Regions from separate parts of the Bacillus sp. VA13 genome, predicted to be linked through region 2. Evidence: a T-box and tRNA genes for the amino acid it is inferred to sense, from the RefSeq annotation. Region 2 holds a T-box; the other holds one or more tRNA genes.
What was found. A T-box is a leader RNA that pairs with one kind of tRNA and senses whether it is charged. The one in region 2 lies ahead of trpS (tryptophan--tRNA ligase), so its partner is inferred to be a tRNA-Trp.
Positions count from the first base shown of each region.

Region 1 (4,910 bases), 270 kb from region 2:
TTCCCTCAGAATGGTTGGAAATCATTCGCAGAGTGTAAAGGCACAAGGGAGCTTGACTGCGAGACCTACAAGTCGAGCAGGGACGAAAGTCGGGCTTAGTGATCCGGTGGTTCCGCATGGAAGGGCCATCGCTCAACGGATAAAAGCTACCCCGGGGATAACAGGCTTATCTCCCCCAAGAGTCCACATCGACGGGGAGGTTTGGCACCTCGATGTCGGCTCATCGCATCCTGGGGCTGTAGTCGGTCCCAAGGGTTGGGCTGTTCGCCCATTAAAGCGGTACGCGAGCTGGGTTCAGAACGTCGTGAGACAGTTCGGTCCCTATCCGTCGCGGGCGCAGGAAATTTGAGAGGAGCTGTCCTTAGTACGAGAGGACCGGGATGGACGCACCGCTGGTGTACCAGTTGTTCTGCCAAGGGCATCGCTGGGTAGCTATGTGCGGACGGGATAAGTGCTGAAAGCATCTAAGCATGAAGCCCCCCTCAAGATGAGATTTCCCATTCCGCAAGGAAGTAAGATCCCTGAAAGATGATCAGGTTGATAGGTCTGAGGTGGAAGTGTGGCGACACATGGAGCTGACAGATACTAATCGATCGAGGACTTAACCCACATTTTGAATGATGTCACACCTGTTATCTAGTTTTGAGAGAATAAGTTTTTTCAAAAAATACTTGATTTTCTCAAGAATACATAGTATAATGTTAAATGTCACTGAAATTGTCTGGTGATGATGGCGAAGAGGTCACACCCGTTCCCATACCGAACACGGAAGTTAAGCTCTTCAGCGCCGATGGTAGTCGGGGGTTTCCCCCTGTGAGAGTAGGACATCGCCAGGCAGACTTCATTCCGCAGTAGCTCAGTGGTAGAGCTATCGGCTGTTAACCGATCGGTCGTAGGTTCGAATCCTACCTGCGGAGCCATTATTGGAGAGCTGTCCGAGTGGTCGAAGGAGCACGATTGGAAATCGTGTAGGCGGTCAACTCCGTCTCAAGGGTTCGAATCCCTTGCTCTCCGCCACTGATACTTATACATAATTACATTTGAAAGTCTGGGCCCGTTGGTCAAGCGGTTAAGACACCGCCCTTTCACGGCGGTAACACGGGTTCGAATCCCGTACGGGTCATTATATGATGGAGGATTAGCTCAGCTGGGAGAGCATCTGCCTTACAAGCAGAGGGTCGGCGGTTCGAGCCCGTCATCCTCCACCATTATCATCGCGGGGTGGAGCAGTTCGGTAGCTCGTCGGGCTCATAACCCGAAGGTCGCAGGTTCAAATCCTGCCCCCGCAACCAAATATATAAATGATATAAGAAGTGCCCGAAGGGTGCAGCCAAAATTATTTTATACAAATATGGTCCGGTAGTTCAGTTGGTTAGAATGCCTGCCTGTCACGCAGGAGGTCGCGGGTTCGAGTCCCGTCCGGACCGCCATTTAAATAACAAGGCTCGGTAGCTCAGTTGGTAGAGCAACGGACTGAAAATCCGTGTGTCGGCGGTTCGATTCCGTCCCGAGCCACCACCTATGCCGGTGTAGCTCAATTGGTAGAGCAACTGACTTGTAATCAGTAGGTTGGGGGTTCAAGTCCTCTTGCCGGCACTGTTTTTTCAAAACTTAATGTGGAGGGGTAGCGAAGTGGCTAAACGCGGCGGACTGTAAATCCGCTCCCTCAGGGTTCGGCAGTTCGAATCTGCCCCCCTCCACCATTTATAGGGGCATAGTTTAACGGTAGAACAGAGGTCTCCAAAACCTCCGGTGTGGGTTCGATTCCTACTGCCCCTGCCAAATTTATGACATCTTGAGATTATGGCGGTTGTGGCGAAGTGGTTAACGCACCAGATTGTGGCTCTGGCACTCGTGGGTTCGATTCCCATCAATCGCCCCATATTATCATTGGGCTATAGCCAAGCGGTAAGGCAACGGACTTTGACTCCGTCATGCGTTGGTTCGAATCCAGCTAGCCCAGTCTCACTTTTTATATTAATTGCATATGATGTATGAAGTCCCTTAAGATGCGGAAGTAGTTCAGTGGTAGAACACCACCTTGCCAAGGTGGGGGTCGCGGGTTCGAATCCCGTCTTCCGCTCCAATTACGGCGGCATAGCCAAGTGGTAAGGCAGAGGTCTGCAAAACCTTTATCCCCGGTTCGAATCCGGGTGTCGCCTTTCTTTTGCCGGGGTGGTGGAATTGGCAGACACACAGGACTTAAAATCCTGCGGTAGGTGACTACCGTGCCGGTTCAAGTCCGGCCCTCGGCACCAATTTTACTTACATGGTAAGTTGAATTGGTGTTTGTGTTTTATCATTATAACTAATCATATTAATGATCTACTTGTGTAGATCATTTTTTTATTGTTTTGATTTATGCAGCTAAGTTACGTTCCGATACATGATCATAAAGCTGCTTGAGTTATTATGTTTAGTTAAGTCTCTTAATCCTTTTTTATTTTATATTTCCAAAAAAACTTTTTTGAAATACGTTGACACTTTGTAAGATCCATGATATATTTATATTCGTCGGTTAGATACGACGTAAAACTTGCCGGTGTGGCGGAATTGGCAGACGCGCACGACTCAAAATCGTGTTCCTTCTGGAGTGTCGGTTCGACCCCGACCACCGGTATACTTGAAAAAAACCTGTTTCTTATACAGAAACGGGTTTTTATTTTTTATCAAAGAAAAGGAGCCTATCTTAATTGAGGCTCCTTTTATCATTCACTCAGCGTATTGGTCTATGATCTCTTCTAGTACCTCTTTAAGCTCTTCTGCATCTTCAAGCTCTGATTGGCTGAAACGGACGCGTACAAGCTGTTCTCCGTCATTATACATCTCTTCCAGCCATCCTCGCAGGCCTCTTGCCCTGCGGTCGACTTCGAAAATGATTTCTAAACCATTTTCGTCTAAAAGGAAAATAAGCTCTAATTCCTCAAGCATCTGACGATAGTAGCCTGATGTCGGAATGAACTCAAATTCTTGAACGAACGGAAGGCGGCGTTGGAAGTAGGGCGCTTGTTCGCAGTCTGCTTCGTTAAGACGGAAACCTAGGTTTTCGATTGCTTCCAGCACACTTTCAATCCAAGGGTGCGCTTCAACGAAAATGCGGTCTTGGTCGGATTTATCGATACCGCCTTGTATATCAAGGTCTGTCACTACGGCGACCTCTACTTTCCCTACAGTAATCGGTGTATCAAGAGGGAGGGTGAATGAGAACGGAAATTGCTGCTCTTCTCCAGGCTGAATGGTGAATGAACCAGTGACCTGAAAAGAATGAATTGTAGCGTATTTCCGGTGTTCTTCATCGTCTTTTACAATGACGTACCGTGTGTTAAGCTGTAAATCAATATAGCGGATGTCCTGAGCGATTTTCCCGCCTTTGACATGGACAGTTCCCCGTACTTCTTCTCCTGGATAATATGCGTCTTTCTCTAAAATTGTATCTACTTTTGCAGCACCGATACCGGCACTTGCTGCGAGCTTCTTAAAAAATGACATGTTAGATCTTCCCCTTTTTCTTTTTCTCAACAGATATACGTAAGAAGGAAGAAAAAAGATTCATTTGATTCATACTTTTTACCTATTATTCGTCCGGCCTAGGGACAGACTAAGAATACTATTGAAAGCAAAGGAGCGGATTGAAATGGATAAAGAAAGTATGGTTGCTGATGAATTACACAGAATGTTTTTGGCTGGTGAGCTGCAAATCACGGTAGAGGAGGATATAAACAATATTTCCGAAAGGCTTAGAAACGGTGATCTCAGTTTAGACCGATTAAGCGGTGAAGACGCGTTTATAAAAGAAACGGTAAACGAGGCTTTAAGAAGAGTGGAGCAATAAAAGGGAGAGACGGGATCTGAAAGATGAGATTCCGTCTTTTTTTGTGACTTTGTTACAGTTCTCTGCAAGATAAAAGCAAATCGATTTGAAATGGCTTACTCAGGAGCCAGCCTTTTTCCATCAGAAGTTCAGATAGTTCCCCATGCAGATGAACAGCTGCATCTAATTGATCATGCAACGCTGTTCGGAGGTCGGGGTTTGCAGTTTCCGTTATTGCGACAGTGTACTTTTTAATGATGATTTGTATTGTCGTTAAGCAATCAAGAATCATTATAGGTATGATTGGGGTTGAAAAATCGTTCAATGCCTTCACCGCCTGTTAGTGGGTTTTATCTTTTAGATCTTCCTATTGAGAAGTATTTAGCCTTGTTTCATGGATTTATACAAAATGCTATAATGATTAACAAATTTTTTCGGGGAGTGGGATGATGAAACAGATTATTGCGATGGGCGGCGGGGGTTTTTCGATGGAACCGGAAAATTTGTCCCTCGATCAATATATCATCAATCAATCGGGACGGAAGTCGCCTCGCATTTGTTTTTTGCCGACGGCGAGCGGTGATTCCCAAAACTATATTCAGCGGTTTTATCATGCTTTTCAAACACTGGATTGTGTGCCGTCTCATTTATCCTTATTTAAGCCGCCGACAACAGACTTCATTTCTTTTGTTATGGAAAAGGACGTGATTTATGTTGGCGGGGGAAATACGCGGAATATGCTTGTGCTGTGGAAGGAATGGGGGCTGGATCTTATTCTCAGAGAGGCATGGAAGAACGGGGTGATTTTAGCTGGATTAAGTGCCGGTGCGATCTGCTGGTTTGAAGAAGGAGTGACAGATTCGGCAGGACCGCTGACAAGTATGAAAAGTTTAGGTTTTTTGCAAGGGAGCTTTTGTCCTCATTATGACGGTGAAAAGAACCGGAGGCCGATATACCATCAGTTGATATCTAACGAATTCTTGTGCGATGGCTATGCGGCGGACGATGGAGCGGCTCTCCATTTCATAAATGATCAGCTGTTTCAGACTGTGAGTTCAAGACCGGGTGCAAAGGCATATCGGGTGATGAGGGGTGAACA
Region 1 covers NZ_JBVQPP010000003.1:629,207-634,116, reverse strand. Annotated here, with positions in the region: partial or broken rRNA gene AC0C66_RS15265 (23S ribosomal RNA) at 1-609, shown strand, start outside; rRNA gene rrf (5S ribosomal RNA) at 721-836, shown strand; tRNA gene AC0C66_RS15255 (tRNA-Asn) at 846-920, shown strand; tRNA gene AC0C66_RS15250 (tRNA-Ser) at 926-1,017, shown strand; tRNA gene AC0C66_RS15245 (tRNA-Glu) at 1,052-1,123, shown strand; tRNA gene AC0C66_RS15240 (tRNA-Val) at 1,133-1,208, shown strand; tRNA gene AC0C66_RS15235 (tRNA-Met) at 1,216-1,292, shown strand; tRNA gene AC0C66_RS15230 (tRNA-Asp) at 1,354-1,430, shown strand; tRNA gene AC0C66_RS15225 (tRNA-Phe) at 1,443-1,518, shown strand; tRNA gene AC0C66_RS15220 (tRNA-Thr) at 1,524-1,596, shown strand; tRNA gene AC0C66_RS15215 (tRNA-Tyr) at 1,619-1,703, shown strand; tRNA gene AC0C66_RS15210 (tRNA-Trp) at 1,709-1,782, shown strand; tRNA gene AC0C66_RS15205 (tRNA-His) at 1,807-1,882, shown strand; tRNA gene AC0C66_RS15200 (tRNA-Gln) at 1,892-1,963, shown strand; tRNA gene AC0C66_RS15195 (tRNA-Gly) at 2,012-2,086, shown strand; tRNA gene AC0C66_RS15190 (tRNA-Cys) at 2,092-2,162, shown strand; tRNA gene AC0C66_RS15185 (tRNA-Leu) at 2,170-2,258, shown strand; tRNA gene AC0C66_RS15180 (tRNA-Leu) at 2,539-2,620, shown strand; gene spo0M (sporulation control protein Spo0M) at 2,713-3,489, opposite strand; gene AC0C66_RS15170 (hypothetical protein) at 3,629-3,832, shown strand; gene AC0C66_RS15165 (spore coat protein) at 3,885-4,103, opposite strand; gene AC0C66_RS15160 (Type 1 glutamine amidotransferase-like domain-containing protein) at 4,261-4,910, shown strand, end outside.
Region 1: it encodes a tRNA-Trp, which carries the amino acid that the T-box ahead of trpS (tryptophan--tRNA ligase) is inferred to sense. The anticodon was not compared.

Region 2 (18,889 bases):
AATAATATTACATTTATCCTAAAAAATTCTTGATTTTGCAAAATGATTGTAATAATATACAACTATAAAATTTTTCGATAATTCAATATTATTTATTATTTCTGAATAAAGGGATTGCTTTCTCTTGAAAACGTTTGACAAGAGGGGGAAAGGGGAGCTAGCATGAGCACACTTTTAGAAGTGAATAATTTAAAGACTTATTTTTTCAGGAAAAAGGAGCCGATCCCTGCGGTTGACGGAGTCGATTTTCACATCAGCAAAGGCGAAACCGTCGCGCTTGTAGGTGAATCGGGCTCGGGAAAAAGCATTACTTCTTTATCAATTATGGGCCTTGTCCAAAGCTCAGGCGGAAAAATCATGGACGGCTCTATTAAACTCGAAGACAAAGACCTCACCTCGTTCACTGAAAACGACTATTGCAAAATCCGCGGAAACGAAGTATCCATGATTTTTCAGGAACCAATGACCTCCCTGAATCCGGTGTTAACAATCGGAGAACAAATTACCGAAGTGCTGATTTACCATAAAAACATGAAGAAAAAAGAAGCTCGCCAAAAAGCTGTTGAACTCTTGCAGATGGTCGGTTTCTCCCGGGCCGAGCAAATGATGAAGGAGTACCCGCACCGGCTGTCCGGCGGAATGAGACAGAGGGTGATGATTGCCATCGCACTCAGCTGTAATCCTAAACTGCTCATTGCCGATGAACCGACGACAGCACTGGATGTGACAATACAAGCCCAAGTTTTGGAGCTCATGAAAGATCTCTGCCAGAAGTTCAACACGTCGATACTTCTCATCACACACGACTTAGGTGTCGTATCGGAAGCAGCCGACAGAGTGATTGTCATGTACTGCGGACAAGTCGTGGAAAACGCCACCGTTGACGACTTATTTTTAGAGCCGCTTCATCCTTATACAGAAGGCCTGCTTACGTCGATTCCCGTCATAGATGGAGAGATTGATAAATTAAATGCGATTAAAGGAAGCGTGCCGACACCAGATAATCTGCCGCCGGGGTGCCGATTTGCCCCAAGGTGCCCGAAAGCCATGGATAAATGCTGGACAAATCAGCCTTCGCTTTTGACGCACAAAAGCGGAAGAACGGTGAGATGCTTTTTATATGAGGAAGAGGGTGCCGAACAATCATGACAGCAGCTAATCAAGAAACAATCTTAGAGCTTCGTGACGTAAAAAAATACTTCCCGATCCGCTCAGGCCTTTTTCAAAGAAAAGTAGGCGATGTTAAAGCGGTGGACGGTGTTTCATTTTCGTTAAAAAAAGGAGAAACACTCGGAATCGTTGGAGAGTCCGGCTGCGGGAAATCGACTGCCGGCAGGACGATGATCAGGCTGTACAAACCGACAGAAGGCCAAATCCTTTTTAAAGGACAGGATATTTCCAACCTGTCAGAGGAGAAGCTGCGGAAAAGTGTCCGCAAAAATATTCAAATGGTGTTCCAAGATCCATTTGCCTCGTTGAATCCAAGAAAGACGCTGCGTTCCATCATAAAGGAGCCGTTTAATACGCACCACATGTATACGATGCATGAACGAAACGAGAAAGTCGAAGAACTGCTTGCGAGAGTAGGCCTTCACCCGTCGTTTGCCAGCCGTTATCCCCATGAATTTTCCGGCGGACAGCGTCAGCGGATCGGCATCGCCAGAGCGCTCACTTTGAATCCAGAACTGATCATCGCAGATGAACCAGTTTCCGCACTTGATGTATCAATTCAGGCCCAAGTTATTAACTTAATGGAAGAATTGCAGGAAGAATTTAATCTGACGTATCTATTTATCTCTCATGATCTTAGTGTCGTCCGCCATATCAGCGACAGAGTCGGAGTGATGTATCTTGGAAAAATGATGGAACTGACCGGCAAGCATGAGCTTTACGACAATCCGCTCCATCCGTATACCCAAGCTCTTTTATCGTCCGTTCCGGTTACAAGAAGAAAAGGATCTGTCAAACGTGAACGCATCGTCCTGAAGGGAGAACTGCCGAGTCCGGCCAATCCGCCAAAAGGCTGCGTTTTCCACACGAGATGTCCTGTTGCAAAGCCAATATGCAAGGAACAAATACCAGAATTCAAAGAAGCTGCTCCCAGCCATTTTGTGGCTTGTCACCTTTATGGCTAATTGTTGCCCGCACAGCTTTGAGAGGGGGTATGCACACTACATAAACAACAGCTGAGAGGAACGAACATTTCAAAAGGGGGAATATCTAATGAAAAGACGGAAAACCGCACTGATGATGCTAAGTGTATTGATGGTTCTGGCCATCTTTTTATCGGCCTGCTCGGGATCAAAATCGAGCAGCAGCAGCGAGAAAAAATCAAACGGAAAACCTCAGCAAGGCGGGGATTTGGTTGTTGGCTCAATCGGAGCGCCAACACTTTTCAACTCATTATATTCAACTGATGAATCGAGTACAGATATTGAACAAATGATTTACAGTTTTTTAACGAAAACAGATGAAAATTTAAATGTCAAAATGTCACTGGCGGAAAGTGTGAAAGAGCTGGATGGCGGACTGAAATATGACGTGAAAATCAAAAAAGGCGTTAAGTTCCATGACGGAGAAGAGCTGACTGCCGATGATGTTGTCTTTACGTACAGCATTCCATTGAATAAGGATTACAAAGGAGAGCGCGGCTCTAACTTTGAAATGCTGAAATCGGTAGAGAAAAAGGGAGATTACGAGGTTTTATTTACCCTGAAATACAAAGATCCTAACTTCTATAATAATACGTTAGACAGCTATGGGATTCTGCCGAAGCACATTTTAAAAGATGTACCGGTTGCAGAGCTTGAGGATAATGACTTTAATAGAAAAAATCCAATCGGCTCAGGGCCTTTCAAATTTAAAGAATGGAAAGACGGCCAATACGTCAAGCTCGTTGCCAATGATGACTACTATGACGGACGCCCGTATTTAGACAGTGTCACGTATAAAATCATTCCGGACGCCAATGCAGCGGTTGCCCAGCTTCAAGCCGGCGACATCGATTTCTTTAACGTGCCGTCAACTGACTATAAGACAGCTGAATCGTTTAATAATGTCAAAGTTGTAACAGACTTGGCGCTGAGCTACTCATATATCGGCTGGAATGAGAAAAACGAGCTCTTTAAAGATAAAAAAGTACGCCAGGCACTCACCACCGCGTTAGACCGTGAAACTATGGTGCAAACTGTATTGGATGGAGACGGGGAAGTCGCTTATATTCCGGAAAGCCCGGCTTCTTGGAACTATCCGAAAAACGTAGAAGTGCCTAAATTTAAATACAACGTGAAAAAAGCAAAGAAGATGCTGAAAGAAGCCGGCTGGGAAGATACTGACGGTGACGGCATCTTAGATAAAGACGGTAAAAAGTTTGAGTTTACTCTGAAAACGAACCAAGGAAATAAAGTGCGTGAGGATATTGCTGTTGTTGTTCAAGAGCAGCTCAAAAAAGTCGGTATTAAAGTAACGCCGCAAATAGTTGAATGGAGTGCGTTAGTAGAACAGACAAGTGCCCCTAATTGGGACTATGACGCAATGGTGTTAGGCTGGAGCCTGTCCACGTTCCCGGATCACTATGATATCTTCCATTCTAGCCAGTCTGAAAAAGGCTTAAATAACATGTGGTACAAAAACCCTGAAGTTGATAAGCTTCTCAAAGATGCAAAATCAATCAGCGACCGTGATGAATACTCAAAAGCCTACGAAAAGATTTACCAAAAACTTGCTGAAGATCAGCCATATACCTTCCTTTATTATCCGAACAACCATATGGCGATGCCAGCTAACTTAGAGGGTTATGTGTATCATCCGAAACGTACACTATATCAGATTGAAAAATGGTGGCTTGCCCAATAATTTTCCCTTGCAGGGGAGGGAGTGCGTTTCCTTCCCCTTCTATATTGATAAAGAACCACAAAGGGGACAAGAATATGGTTACATATATCATTCGAAGAACTTTAGCTTCAATTCCTATCTTATTAGGAATTACAATTTTGTCTTTTGTCATTATGAAAGCGGCTCCCGGAGATCCGATGACGCTTATGATGGACCCTACCATCAGCCAGGCAGACAGAGCGCAGTTTATTGAAAAATACGGCCTGAATGACCCGGAATACGTTCAATATTTAAAATGGCTAGGCAATATGGTTCAAGGGGATTTCGGAACGTCCATTATCAGAAAAGGAACGCCTGTTTCAGAGCTGATTATAGCAAGGCTGCCTAATACACTCCTCCTAATGCTGGTGTCGACGATATTGGCGCTGATCATTTCAATCCCATTTGGTGTGATTTCTGCTAAAAAACCTTATTCAAAACTGGATTATGGCATTACATTTACTTCATTTATCGGTTTAGCCATTCCGAACTTTTGGTTCGGTCTGATTTTAATTATGGTGTTTGCTGTGAACCTCGGCTGGTTCCCGACAGGGGGAGTCGCTACTCTTAACACGGATTTTAGCTTATTAGACCGGATTCATCATTTGTTATTACCCGCATTTGTGTTAGCTACGGCAGATATGGCTGGCTTAACGAGATACACAAGGTCAAATATGCTTGATGTGTTAAATCAAGACTATATCCGAACAGCCAGATCAAAAGGCTTTAAAGAAAATCGCGTGCTATTTAAGCATGGCTTGCGAAATGCGCTATTGCCTGTTATTACGATCTTCGGTTTAATGATTCCCTCCTTTATCGGCGGAGCGGTTGTCGTAGAGCAGATTTTCACATGGCCGGGGTTAGGAAAGCTGTTTGTCGATTCGGCATTCCAGCGTGATTATCCGGTTATTATGGCAATGACCGTGATTTCGGCAGTGCTTGTCGTGGTCGGAAACCTCATTGCGGACATCCTTTACGCGATTGTTGATCCGCGGATCGAATATTAAGAGGAGGGAAACAGAGATGTCAGAGTTGCAAACAACTCCCTCGCCGGAGATCAGACTGAAAGAAAACATTTCGAAAAAACCAGATACGATGACCAAGATCTTCTGGGAAAAATTCTCGAAAAACAAGCTGGCCATTCTAGGTGCCGTCATTCTGTTTATCATTATTATGTCGGCTGTTTTCGCTCCCTTGATTGCACCTTACCCCCAGGAGCAACAAAGCTTGCTTGATAAGTATAAAGCACCGGGCCTTGAACATCTGATGGGAACCGATAAATTCGGCCGTGATATTTTCAGCCGGATCTTGTATGGGGCGCGTGTCTCTTTATTGGTTGGTTTTGCGTCTGTAGTCGGTTCGATTTTGATCGGAACAGTTTTAGGGGCGTTAGCTGGGTATTTCAGAGGAATAGCCGATGCTGTCATTATGCGTCTGGTCGACATTGTATTATCCATTCCTGATATCTTCTTACTGATCACGCTGGTCACCGTCTTCAAGCCAGGTGTGGACAAACTAATTTTAATTTTCTGTCTTACAGGCTGGACCACGACAGCGCGGTTAGTAAGGGGAGAATTCTTGTCGCTTCGTTCAAGAGAATATGTTCTCGCCGCTAAAACAATTGGGACAAAGACGCACAAAATTATTTTTTCGCATATCCTGCCAAATGCGTTAGGGCCGATTATCGTCTCGGCGACGCTGAAAGTAGGATCTGTCATTCTGGCTGAATCAGCGTTAAGCTACTTGGGGTTCGGAATTCAGCCGCCAATCGCAAGCTGGGGAAACATGCTTCAAGACGCACAAAATTTCACAGTAATGATTCAAGCATGGTGGTACCCGTTATTTCCCGGGCTATTCATTTTAATTACCGTTTTATGCTTCAACTTTGTCGGTGATGGTCTGCGGGATGCATTGGATCCAAAAAATATTAAATGAAAATGAAAATAATATCTGGTATAAAATATAACAAAATCATAAGAAAAGCAGATCTCTTTTTGTCAGAAAATATACAAAGAGATCTGCTTTTTGTGATTTTTACATAAACCCAGCGATTCCAGATTTCCTCAATCTCTTTGGAATAATTTCTCTGTCCCTTGCCTATACTGTGGACAACAGTTTTTATAAAAGTGAGGGGTTAGAGATGTTATTTCTTCATGATGTGTGGGTCAATTGGTTTGAAGGGGAAGAAAATGGCTACAATGTATGCCACTTTCACGAATGGCGCAAGGAAGATACGGTTGAGCTTTTGGATCAGGTGCCGCTGTTAAGGGTGCCGTCGGTACTGTTTCATTACATAGAAAACGATTTGTCTGAGCTTCCGAAAGGTTTGCTTGACGACGTACATCAGAAATCGTACATTCGGAAAAATCATGAGCGGACAAAGCTTGAGTATTGTTTTGTTGTAACAGACGGAATCGGCATTTTGGCTGTCGACACGATCGGCTACACGATCCCTGTCAGAAAAAGCCGTTTGATCCCAAGGCAGGAGCAGCTCGTTTATGAAATGGTAAAAGATGTAGAGCCTGAAACATATGAATTTGAGCCAAAGAAGCTGGAATCCTCTAAAGAATATCACATTTTATCATTAGCACCAGAGCACGTCAGAGGGCTGACAAGAAAAGAACGGCAAATCAAGCAGCTGATGTTTATGGCGCTGGACCAATTAAAAGGGCTGAAAAACCGCGCTGAAATCGGCTACTGGTACACAGAGTGGAACCCGCATATGTACGAACAAATCAAACGGATGAGCTTTGAAGAGATTTGGGACATGCTGTATAACGAAACAATTGAAGGCTGGTCGGACAAGCATCTGGCATTTTGCGAAAACCTGATAAAAGGACAGCCTTTTTTCGAAAAGCTATGGGAAATGGAAAATGAATCAAAGGTAAACTAAAAAAACCGCTCTTTGCAAAGAGCGGTTTTTTGATTAGCGTCTTTTTCGGCCAAGGCCCATGGCGTTCTCCATTTTTTTCAGCATTTTGTTCGCTGTCCGGTTTGCCCGTTCCGCGCCTTCATCGAGAATCCGGTCTAATTCATCAGATTCAATTAGTTCATGATAGCGGTCCTGGATCGGTTTTAGTGCGTTAACCACGACTTCTGCCAAATCACCTTTAAACTCGCCGTAGCCTTTCCCTTCGTACTTTGCTTCAAGCTCTTCAATTGTCGTATTGCCGAGGATTGAATAAATCGTAAGAAGGTTGGAAACGCCTGGTTTGTTTTCCTTATCAAATTTTACAATGCCTTCAGAATCTGTCACAGCGCTTTTGATTTTCTTTTCAAGAAGCTTCGGTTCATCCAGTAATGTAATATAAGCTTTCTGGTTCGGATCGGATTTGCTCATTTTCTTCAGCGGATCATTCAGAGACATGATGCGTGCGCCGACTTTTGGAATTTTCACTTCCGGAACCGTAAAGATGTCGTTATATTTTTTGTTGAAGCGTTCTGCGAGATTTCGCGTCAGCTCAAGGTGCTGCTTTTGATCCTCGCCGACAGGCACAAGATCTGTTCCATACAGCAGAATATCAGCGGCCATCAGCGGCGGGTATGTTAACAGGCCGGAGACAACAGCTTCATTGCCTTTGGATTTGTCTTTAAATTGGGTCATCCGTTCAAGCTCGCCGATATACGCGACACACTGCATCATCCATCCGGCCTGTGCATGCGCGGGAACCTCTGACTGAATAAACAATGTTGCTTTTTCTGGATCAAGTCCGACAGCTAAGTAAAGCGCCGCCAGACTGCGGATATTCTTTCTTAGCTGAAGCCGGTCTTGAGGCACGGTTATTGCATGCTGATCCACGATGCAAAAATAGCTGTTATAATCATGCTGCAGTTCGACAAACTGCTTCATTGCACCGATATAGTTGCCGAGCGTAACGGAGCCGCTTGGCTGAATGCCTGAAAAAATCGTTTGTTTCATGAAAACATCAACCTCATTTCTTAAAACATAATAAAAAAGGCCCATTCTTCCCCTATAAAAAAGGGACGAATGAACCGTGGTACCACCCTGATTATTCCATTAAAATGGAATCACTCTGACGTTTGTAACGGAGACTGCTCCGGCTGAGCCTACTTTTTCGGTTTCGGTCAGCTGCTCCAAAGTCCATTCCACATTGCCCGTTATCTGCTCCCAGCACCGCAGACTCTCTTCAAACGGGTGAAATGTGTACTACTCTTTTTCATAGCACGCTTTTCTTTTGATTGCTTCATTATAAATCAATTATAACCAATTGTCATCATGAAAAAACATTCTTTTTTCCAGTAACATTGTAAAGATATAAATACCACTGGTGCTGTAAAACCCCTAAATGATAACTGCTATCAGCGTGAAAACAGCTAGATATTATATGTAAAAAGCAATATGGATAGAAAACTTATCAAATAGTTTTTAATCAATTTATGCTTTAAATGGTAGAAGGATATTATGTTCGTGGAAGAAAAACTAACGAAGTTCAAATATTTTAAATTGATAAAATAATATTGCAATAAATTATTTGTTTCATTATAATGAACTTGTTCACTCTATTGTTACAGCTTTTTTACAAAAATAATCAGAAAAGACGGAACAGAATAAAAGTTATGGAAACTCAGGTTCATTTGTCTGATATTTCTGAGGATTTAGCCGTAAGGAGCTGAAAAATTATTATTAGGGGGTTTGCGATAATGAAAAAGCGTTGGTCGATTGTCACGTTGATGCTCATTTTCACTCTCGTGCTGAGCGCATGCGGCTTTGGCGGCAGCGGATCAAACGGTGAAGGGAAAAAGGACAGTAAAGGAAAGACGACACTTAACATTAATATTAAAACTGAGCCGTTCTCCTTACATCCGGGATTGGCAAATGATTCAGTATCAGGCGGTGTCATCCGTCAGACTTTTGAAGGATTGACACGTATCAATGCAGATGGTGAGCCTGAAGAAGGCATGGCTTCTAAAATTGAAACGAGCAAAGATGGAAAGACATATACATTTACAATTCGTGATGGTGTGAAATGGTCTAATGGTGACCCTGTAACAGCACAAGATTTTGAATATGCTTGGAAATGGGCACTAGATCCTAATAACGAATCACAATACGCTTACCAGCTTTACTACATAAAAGGGGCTGAAGCGGCGAATACCGGCAAAGGCAGCCTTGATGATGTGGCAGTAAAAGCTGTAAATGACAAAACGCTAAAGGTTGAATTAAATAACCCGACTCCATATTTCACTGAATTAACAGCGTTCTATACGTATATGCCGATCAACAAGAAAATTGCAGAGAAAAATAAAAAATGGAACACAAATGCCGGAGATGATTATGTATCAAACGGACCGTTCAAAATGACGGCATGGAAACACAGCGGTTCTATCACTCTTGAAAAAAATGATCAGTATTGGGATAAAGACAAAGTCAAACTGAAGAAAATCAGTATGGTTATGATCAACAATAACAATACTGAACTGAAAAAATTCCAAGCTGGCGAACTTGATTGGGCCGGTTTGCCGCTCGGACAGCTTCCGACAGAATCTCTTCCTACCCTGAAAAAAGACGGTTCTTTACATGTTGAGCCGATGGCAGGTGTCTATTGGTACAAATTCAACACTGAAGCTAAGCCATTAGACAATGTAAATATCCGTAAAGCATTATCTTATGCGATTGATCGTCAATCGATTGTTAAAAACATTACGCAAGGTGAACAAATCCCGGCAATGGCTGCGGTGCCACCGACAATGAAGGGATTTGAGGATAACAAAGAAGGCTACTTCAAAGACAACGATGTCAAAACGGCAAAAGAATATCTTGAAAAAGGCCTGAAAGAAATGGGCTTAAGCAAGGCATCTGACCTTCCGAAAATCAAATTGTCTTATAACACTGATGATGCACATGCGAAAATCGCTCAAGCCGTGCAAGAAATGTGGAAGAAAAATTTAGGCGTGAATGTTGAGCTTGATAACTCAGAATGGAATGTATATATTGATAAGCTTCACAGCCAAGATTATCAAATCGGCCGTATGGGTTGGCTTGGCGACTTTAACGATCCTATTAACTTCCTCGAGTTGTTCCGTGACAAAAACGGAGGTAATAACGATACTGGCTGGGAAAATCCAGAATTCAAAAAGCTTCTGAATCAGTCACAAACTGAAACTGATCCAACAAAACGTGCAGAGCTGCTGAAAAAAGCAGAAGGTATTTTCATTGATGAAATGCCTGTAGCGCCAGTTTATTTTTATACGATTCCTTGGGTGCAAGACGAAAATCTGAAAGGAACCATCATTACTGGAACCGGAGAAATTTATTTCAGAAACTCGTACTTTCAATAAGTCTTATTTGTGAAAACAAAAACCTCAAGGTATATGGGGACCTATTTCCCATATACCTTTCTTACTGAAAGAGTATAAAAATGTAAAAATCATGGAGGTGTTCCCCCTTGCTAAAATATATCGGAAGACGCTTAGTCTATATGATTATCACATTATTTGTGATTGTAACTGTGACATTCTTCTTAATGCAGGCAGCACCGGGTGGGCCATTTTCAGGTGAGAAAAAGCTTCCGCCTGAAATCGAAGCAAACTTAAATGCGCATTACGGCTTGGACAAGCCGCTGTTTGTACAATACGTCAGTTATTTGAAATCAGTTGCAATGTGGGATTTCGGACCGTCATTTAAATATAAAGGTCAGAGTGTTAACGACCTAATCAGTTCAGGTTTCCCCGTTTCATTCACTCTTGGAGCAGAAGCTATTCTCCTCGCTTTAGCGTTAGGTGTATTGTTTGGGGTCATAGCAGCCCTTTACCATAATAAGTGGCAGGATTATACCGTGGCGATTTTAACGATATTTGGCATTTCAGTTCCGAGCTTTATCATGGCGGCTGTTCTGCAATATGTGTTCTCCATGAAGCTTGATCTGTTTCCTGTCGCGGGTTGGGAGTCCTGGGCATACACCTTTTTGCCTTCAATCGCACTTGCTTCCATGCCGATGGCGTTTATTGCCAGACTTTCTCGTTCAAGCATGATCGAAGTGTTAAACAGTGATTATATTCGCACAGCGAAAGCAAAAGGGCTGTCCCGTCCAGCAGTTACAGTGCGGCACGCCATTCGAAACGCGCTTTTGCCAGTCGTTACATACATGGGCCCGATGGCAGCGCAGGTCTTAACGGGAAGCTTTATTATTGAGTCCATCTTTGGTATCCCGGGGCTTGGTGCACACTTTGTAAACAGTATTACAAACCGTGATTATACAGTCATTATGGGTGTAACGGTGTTCTTCAGTGTCATCTTGCTATTGTGTGTATTAATCGTAGACGTGTTATATGGCATTATTGATCCAAGAATCAAGCTTTCAAAAGCAAAGAAAGGAGCCTAGGCCATGCAAAACATTCCAAAAAACCTGTTTGAACCAGCCGCAGCGAATGCCGGCGATGCAGAAAAAATAAGTAAAAAGAGCCTTTCCCTCTGGAAAGATGCGATGCTTCGCTTCCGCAGCAATAAGCTTGCAATGGTCGGGCTTATCATTATTGTACTCATTATCCTTATGGCAATTTTTGCGCCAATGTTCTCAAGATACGATTATTCAACTACTAATCTCTTAAATGCGGATAAGCCGCCTTCAAAAGATCACTGGTTCGGAACAGATGATCTTGGACGGGATATTTTCGTCCGTACTTGGGTAGGTGCGCGAATCTCAATCTTTATCGGTGTTGCAGCCGCTGTTCTTGATTTGCTGATCGGTGTGATTTGGGGAAGCATTTCAGGCTTCCGCGGAGGCAGAACGGATGAAATTATGATGCGTATCGCCGATATCCTTTGGGCAGTTCCTTCATTATTAATGGTCATCTTACTGATGGTTGTTCTTCCGAAAGGGCTATTTACGATTATTATTGCCATGACGATTACGGGCTGGATTAATATGGCCAGAATCGTGCGTGGACAAGTGCTGCAGCTGAAGAATCAGGAGTATGTGCTTGCTTCACAGACACTTGGTGCAAAAACATCCCGTCTGCTGTTTAAACATATCGTGCCAAACGCAATGGGTTCCATTTTGGTCACGATGACATTGACAGTTCCGACTGCGATTTTCACAGAAGCCTTTTTAAGCTATTTGGGACTTGGTGTTCCGGCTCCGCTGGCAAGCTGGGGAACGATGGCTTCTGACGGATTGCCTGCATTGACCTATTATCCGTGGCGTCTATTCTTCCCTGCCGGTTTCATCTGCATTACGATGTTTGGCTTTAACGTTGTCGGCGACGGATTAAGAGACGCATTGGATCCTAAGTTACGTAAATAAGGGAGTGATACGGGTGACACGCCTATTAGAAGTAAAAGATTTAGCGATTTCATTTAAAACATATGGCGGAGAGGTTCAGGCGATCCGCGGAGTGAATTTCCATCTGGATAAAGGAGAAACGCTGGCCATTGTCGGAGAATCAGGTTCCGGAAAAAGTGTGACCTCTCAAGCGATCATGAAGCTGATTCCAATGCCTCCGGGTTATTTCAAACGAGGTGAGATCTTGTTTGAAGGAAAGGATCTGGTGCCGCTGTCCGAAAAAGAGATGCAAAATGTCCGGGGAAAAGAGATCGGGATGATATTCCAGGACCCGATGACCTCTTTAAATCCGACGATGAAGGTCGGCAAACAAATTACGGAAGTGCTTTTTAAACACGAGAAAATTTCAAAGGAAGCGGCTAAAAAACGCGCGGTTGAACTGTTGGAATTAGTCGGTATCCCGATGCCGGAAAAGCGGGTTAACCAATTTCCGCACGAGTTTTCAGGCGGGATGAGGCAGCGGGTTGTCATCGCCATGGCGCTTGCGGCGAATCCGAAGCTTCTGATCGCCGATGAGCCGACCACTGCTCTTGATGTAACGATTCAAGCGCAAATTCTGGAATTGATGAAGGATTTGCAAAAGAAAATTGACACGTCCATCATCTTTATCACACACGATCTTGGTGTTGTGGCTAACGTTGCTGATCGGGTCGCTGTCATGTACGCGGGACAGATTGTAGAAACCGGTACGGTAGACGAGATTTTCTACGATCCGAGACATCCGTATACGTGGGGGCTTCTTGCATCCATGCCGACACTGGAAAGTTCAGGAGAAGAACAGCTGACTGCAATTCCGGGCACGCCGCCTGATTTGACAAACCCGCCAAAAGGAGATGCTTTTGCGCTGCGGAGCTCTTACGCGATGAAAATCGATTTTGAACAGGAGCCGCCAATGTTTAAGGTGTCCGATACTCATTATGTAAAATCGTGGCTGCTTCATCCGGACGCGCCAAAGGTAGAGCCGCCTGAAGCGGTAAAAGCGAAAATGCGTAAACTGGCAAATACCTATGAAAAACCTGTCTTAGTGAGAGAAGGTGAATGAATTGAGTGAGAAACTATTAGAAATCAAACATTTAAAACAGCACTTTGTCACGCCAAAAGGAACGGTTAAGGCTGTAGACGATTTATCATTTGATATCTATAAAGGTGAAACATTAGGGCTGGTTGGTGAATCTGGCTGCGGTAAATCGACAACAGGCCGAAGCATTATTCGGCTATACGAAGCGACCGATGGTGAGGTGCTGTTCAACGGCGAAAATGTGCACGGGAAAAAATCGCGGAAAAAGCTGCTGGAATTCAACCGCAAAATGCAGATGATTTTCCAAGATCCATATGCATCCCTGAATCCGAGAATGACAGTTGCTGATATTATTGCTGAAGGCCTCGATATTCATAAGCTGGCGAATACGAAAAAAGAGCGGATGCAGCGGGTCCACGAACTCTTGGAAACAGTCGGTTTAAACAAGGAACACGCGAACCGCTATCCGCATGAATTTTCCGGCGGCCAGCGCCAAAGAATCGGGATTGCCAGAGCTCTCGCTGTAGATCCGGAATTCATTATCGCAGATGAGCCAATTTCCGCTTTGGATGTATCCATTCAAGCACAGGTCGTGAATTTAATGAAAGAACTGCAAAAAGAAAAAGGGCTCACATACCTGTTTATTGCCCACGATTTATCGATGGTCAAATACATCAGCGACCGCATTGGAGTCATGTATTTCGGGAAGTTGGTTGAGCTTGCGCCGGCAGATGAGCTTTATGAAAATCCGCTTCACCCGTATACAAAATCATTGCTTTCTGCGATTCCGCTTCCTGATCCGGACTATGAGAGAAATCGCGTCCGCCAGAAATACGATCCGTCCGTCCATCAATTAAAAGATGGGGAAACGATGGAATTCCGTGAAGTCAAACCGGGACATTTTGTGATGTGCACGGAGGCAGAATTTAAAGCTTATTCATGAATCATAAATCCTTCAAGAGATTTCTCTTGAAGGATTTTTTTTAATCATAGAAAGTGAGAGTGATAACATTTACAATTAGAGGAAAAAGCGGAGGCGAAATACGATTCAATTTCTGCATAACAAAAATGTTTTTGCGCTATTACTGTCTCAATCTCTTCAATCTTTAGCAGGAGTCCTTGTCACAATCGTATTAATGGTCAGGGTCTATCAAATGACCGACTCCGTCTTTTTGGCGGGTCTTGTTTTATCGTTCATGTCGTTTGCGAGTATAGCGGCAAGCTTTTGCATCTCCCCAGTGCTTCGCAATCTCGGTTTTAAAAAGGTGCTTGCGGGTGCAAATCTGCTGAGAGCGGTCTTTACAATACTGATGGCTTTTAGCGTCAGTCATCACGAACAGGTTTTCTTTTGGATAACGCTGCTGTTTGTCTTCTGTTTTTCCTTCGCGGGCGCCTTTTTTCAGCCGGCAAGATTCGCGCTGCTGCCGATTATTGTTCCAAAAGAGCAATATGTGAAAGCGAACGGTGTGATCTCCCTCTCGAATCAATTGTTTTTAACAGCAGGCTGGGGCCTTGGCGGCCTTCTGACGTATGCCGTACCTTTTGAACTCGTTGTCGGTGCAGCCATTTGCTTGTTTGTTCTTTCGGGAGCTTCCCTCATTGTGCTTCATATAAATGAAAAAACGACTGATGGAACAGCTGAAAAAGCATCTGCCAAAAGTATATGGAAGGATTTAATGATGATCCCTATTGTAAGAGACATTACTCTAATGGACATGTTAGAAGCTTTGGCGGGTTCTGTTTGGTCGTCTGCTATTCTTCTCGCATTTACTGCGGCTGTTTTGCATGAAACAGAGGTGTGGTGGGGGATGTTTAACGCTTCTTATTTTATAGGTGCGATTGTCGGCAGTGTGATTGCCATTCGTTTTTCTGCTTTTTTTGAGCGGAACATGGGCTACGCTATTATTTTCTGCTCGCTTGTGATGGCGGTGCTGACCCTTCTGTTCTCATTTTCTCCAATCCCGTTTTTATGCGCTCTGGCTTGTGCTGCAATGGGGCCTTTTTATCAGGTGCGTGATATTTGCCAGGAAACCATGCTGCAAGAGGTCATTCCCAAGCAGAAGCGTATCGGGATCATGGCTGCCAAAAATGCGATTTTGACTCCTTGGTCAGGCGTCACCTACTCCATTATGGGGCTCGTGGCTGATGCTGCGGGTGCGAAAACAGCTTTTATCGCGGCAGCTGCATTATATATCATGACGTTTCTTATTGCACTGGTGCAGCCCCGCCTGCTTCAGTACAAGCAGGAAAGCCAAGCTTAATGATAGCTTTTTACATACACTTCAAAATGAACGGAGCATCTGACTCCGTTTTTTGCTGAAAAAAAATGAAACCATGGCGGAAGTTTGTACGTCTTTATAGATGTAAAGCTGTTTAAACAATATGAAATGGGGTATATCTAAAAGTATGAAGACAATGAACTCATAAGGAGCAAATCAATGAACTGGTATGAAAAGCTTAGCGAGTACTTTCCAATTGAAGAAATGAAATCAAAAGCGCATATGGAAGCTCTTCTGAAAGAGCGGAGCGATATTTATCATAAAGATGAAGGCAAACATCATATCTTAATGTTTGCGGAATTCGATTCTTTTATCTTCGTTGATTATCTGTATGTGTCTAAGGATGCAAGAGGGCAGGGGCTTGGCGGCAAATTGATCGCGAAGCTGAAAAAGAAAAATAAGCCGATATTGCTCGAGGTGGAGCCTGTGGATGAAGATGATACTGATACAGAAAAACGCCTGAGGTTTTATCAAAGAGAGCATTTCAAACATGCTCAGTCAATTGGGTACCGGCGCCGGTCATTGGCTACGAATGAAGTAAATAAGATGGAGATTCTGTACTGGTCACCGAAAACAGAATCAGAAGAAGAAATTCTTGAAGCCATGAAACAGACATATGAAAACATTCATACTTATAAAGATGAGAAATGGTACGGGGAATCGTACGAAAAAACAGATGAGGTCCTAAAACTCATTGATGAAGAAAAACAAAAAAATATTTTCGATCAGTTAAGCTAATTGAGAATTAGAACATATCATTAAAATTAAAAATTTGCCGGATTGACACATTTTTTTCTTAGGATACTGTTCACACTTACTTTTTTATAGTATAATACCTATAAAGATTCCTTTTTTAGAGTAATTTCAATTTAAGAATAAAATAGATGTTCATCCTACTAATTAGAGGAGTGAAGATGAATGGTTACACTATACACATCACCAAGCTGTACTTCATGCAGAAAGGCGAGAGCGTGGCTTGAGGAGCACGATATTCCATTTGAAGAAAGAAACATTTTCTCTGAGCCTTTATCAATTGATGAAATAAAACAAATTCTTCGAATGACTGAGGACGGAACAGATGAAATCATCTCAACCCGTTCAAAAGTATTCCAAAAACTGAATGTGAACGTTGAATCTATGCCGCTGCAAGATTTGTACCGCTTGATCAACGAGCACCCAGGTTTGCTTCGCCGTCCGATCATCATCGACGAAAAACGTTTGCAGGTCGGATACAACGAAGACGAAATCAGACGTTTCCTGCCAAGAAAAGTCCGCTCTTTCCAATTAAGAGAAGCACAGCGTTTGGCAAACTAATAGATCGTATCATCAAAAGAAGGCTGAGTGATCAGCCTTCTTTTTTAGATAGTTGACAAAATCCTAAAACGGTTTTTTGTTTTAGGATTTTGTTACCTTTTCAGTTCAGCGTGATTGAAAACCTTTGAAGTCTAGGAAGGCCGAGCATTGGAGCACAACGAATATGTTTATTCGTGAGCACCGACGCGCAGGTCTGACAACGAATGCGAAGGTTTGTCGACACGCTGAAAGAAGGCTGAGTGATCAGCCTTCTTTTATTTTTCCACCTGCTGATAATAAATACTCGCCAGGATGACAAACGCGACCGTTAAAATGGGGAGGAGCGTTTCGACTGTGCCGTGCTGCGCCATAAAAAAAGATAGCTTTTTGTCCCTGACAATCATTTCTCCTCCTGTATAAGCAAGCAGACCGCTTCCCGCGTAAATCAGAACCGGTATTTTCTCAAGTGCGATGTGGATGAGTTTGCTGCCCCAAATTATAACCGGCACCGATACACACAAACCTATGACCACGAGAGAAAACTCACCGTGTGACGCTCCCGCAACTGCTATGACGTTATCCAGCGACATAAAGAGATCTGCAAGCACAATCGTTCGTATCGCTCTCCACAGCGAGGTGCTGCTTTTGATGTGCTGCGTGTCTTTTTTTTCAATCAGCAGCTGATATCCTAAATACAGCAGGAAAATTCCGCCGGCGCACTGCAAGAACGGAATGTTCAAAAGGTATACCGCTGCGCTTGTTAATCCGATTCTCATGGCAACGGCGATAAATGTTCCGAGAATAATGGCTTGCTGTCTTTGCTTGTCCGGCAAATTTCTGCTGGCCATGGCAATGACGACCGCATTATCTCCGCCGAGGATCAGGTCGATCCCAACAATAACAAGCAGAGAAATCAGATAGTCATGCTCCATGATCGGCACCTCGCTTTCGTTCCATCGCTTGTACTACTACTATATGAGACAGGTCATATTTTATGATATGAGCCGCAGATCTGCCGTTTTTTAGGTGAAGGTGCATTTTTATTTCTTTTGTGACTGTTTTATCATAAAATAGAAATACAAAGGAATTCACACTGGCCTTGCATCAAGGTTAAGATGTGGACGGAATGGGTAAAGTGTAGTAAAGTACTATTAATCGGGAGCTTAGATGTCCCTTCAACATCTTATATAGAAGGGAAGGTTGGCAAATGGAAATTGAAAGAATTAACGAGCATACAGTAAAATTTTATATGTCTTACGGAGATATTGAAGATCGCGGTTTTGACAGAGAAGAAATTTGGTATAACCGTGAACGCAGTGAAGAACTTTTCTGGGAAGTCATGGATGAAGTTCATGAGGAAGAGGAATTTGCTGTGGAAGGCCCTCTTTGGATTCAAGTTCAGGCACTGGACAAAGGATTAGAAATCATCGTCACAAAAGCCCAGCTTTCCAAAGACGGACAAAAGCTCGAACTGCCGATTCCTGAGGATAAAAAGCAAGAACCAGCATCTGAGGATCTTGACGCCTTGCTGGATGATTTCCAGAAAGAAGAGCAAGCCGTCAATCAGGAAGAGAAGGAGCAAAAGCTTCAATTTGTCTTGCGGTTTGGCGATTTTGAGGATGTTATTTCTCTATCTAAATTGAACGTTAACGGAAGCAAAACGACTTTATATTCGTTTGAGAACCGATATTATTTATATGTAGATTTTGGCAATATGACTGACGAAGAGGTTGAAAATCAGCTAAGCATCCTGTTGGAGTACGCAAATGAATCCTCAATCAGCATACACCGTCTTGAAGAGTACGGCAAGCTGATTATTTCAGAGCATGCTCTGGAAACGATAAAAAAACACTTTGCATCATAGCAAACCGATTTCTTTCCGGAAATCGGTTTTTTTTATGCAATGAAATGCTATGTTTGAGACGTGAAAAATCAAAAACATACATACAAGAGAAAATACGGCGAACAGGAGTTGATCATCTTTTCCAGAAAGTATACCTCATCTGGAAAGGAGAGATGACAATTGTTTAGTGCTGTGACTGAAGACGGCGAAATGTTTCACCTTCTAGGCGCTCGGCAAAGCCAGAAATTAAAGCGGAGACGATTCTTCTGCCCGGTGTGCG
Region 2 covers NZ_JBVQPP010000003.1:352,070-370,958, reverse strand. Annotated here, with positions in the region: gene appD (oligopeptide ABC transporter ATP-binding protein AppD) at 163-1,149, shown strand; gene appF (oligopeptide ABC transporter ATP-binding protein AppF) at 1,146-2,135, shown strand; gene AC0C66_RS13845 (peptide-binding protein) at 2,224-3,855, shown strand; gene AC0C66_RS13840 (ABC transporter permease) at 3,930-4,880, shown strand; gene appC (oligopeptide ABC transporter permease AppC) at 4,897-5,808, shown strand; gene AC0C66_RS13830 (YjbA family protein) at 6,014-6,766, shown strand; gene trpS (tryptophan--tRNA ligase) at 6,800-7,792, opposite strand; T-box leader at 7,851-8,064, opposite strand; gene oppA (oligopeptide ABC transporter substrate-binding protein OppA) at 8,536-10,173, shown strand; gene oppB (oligopeptide ABC transporter permease OppB) at 10,281-11,216, shown strand; gene oppC (oligopeptide ABC transporter permease OppC) at 11,220-12,137, shown strand; gene oppD (oligopeptide ABC transporter ATP-binding protein OppD) at 12,142-13,218, shown strand; gene oppF (oligopeptide ABC transporter ATP-binding protein OppF) at 13,220-14,137, shown strand; gene AC0C66_RS13795 (MFS transporter) at 14,241-15,455, shown strand; gene AC0C66_RS13790 (GNAT family N-acetyltransferase) at 15,633-16,211, shown strand; gene spx (transcriptional regulator Spx) at 16,392-16,787, shown strand; gene AC0C66_RS13780 (TerC family protein) at 17,042-17,698, opposite strand; gene AC0C66_RS13775 (hypothetical protein) at 17,882-18,007, shown strand; gene mecA (adaptor protein MecA) at 17,974-18,630, shown strand; partial or broken gene AC0C66_RS13765 (hypothetical protein) at 18,625-18,746, opposite strand; gene AC0C66_RS13760 (competence protein CoiA family protein) at 18,820-18,889, shown strand, end outside.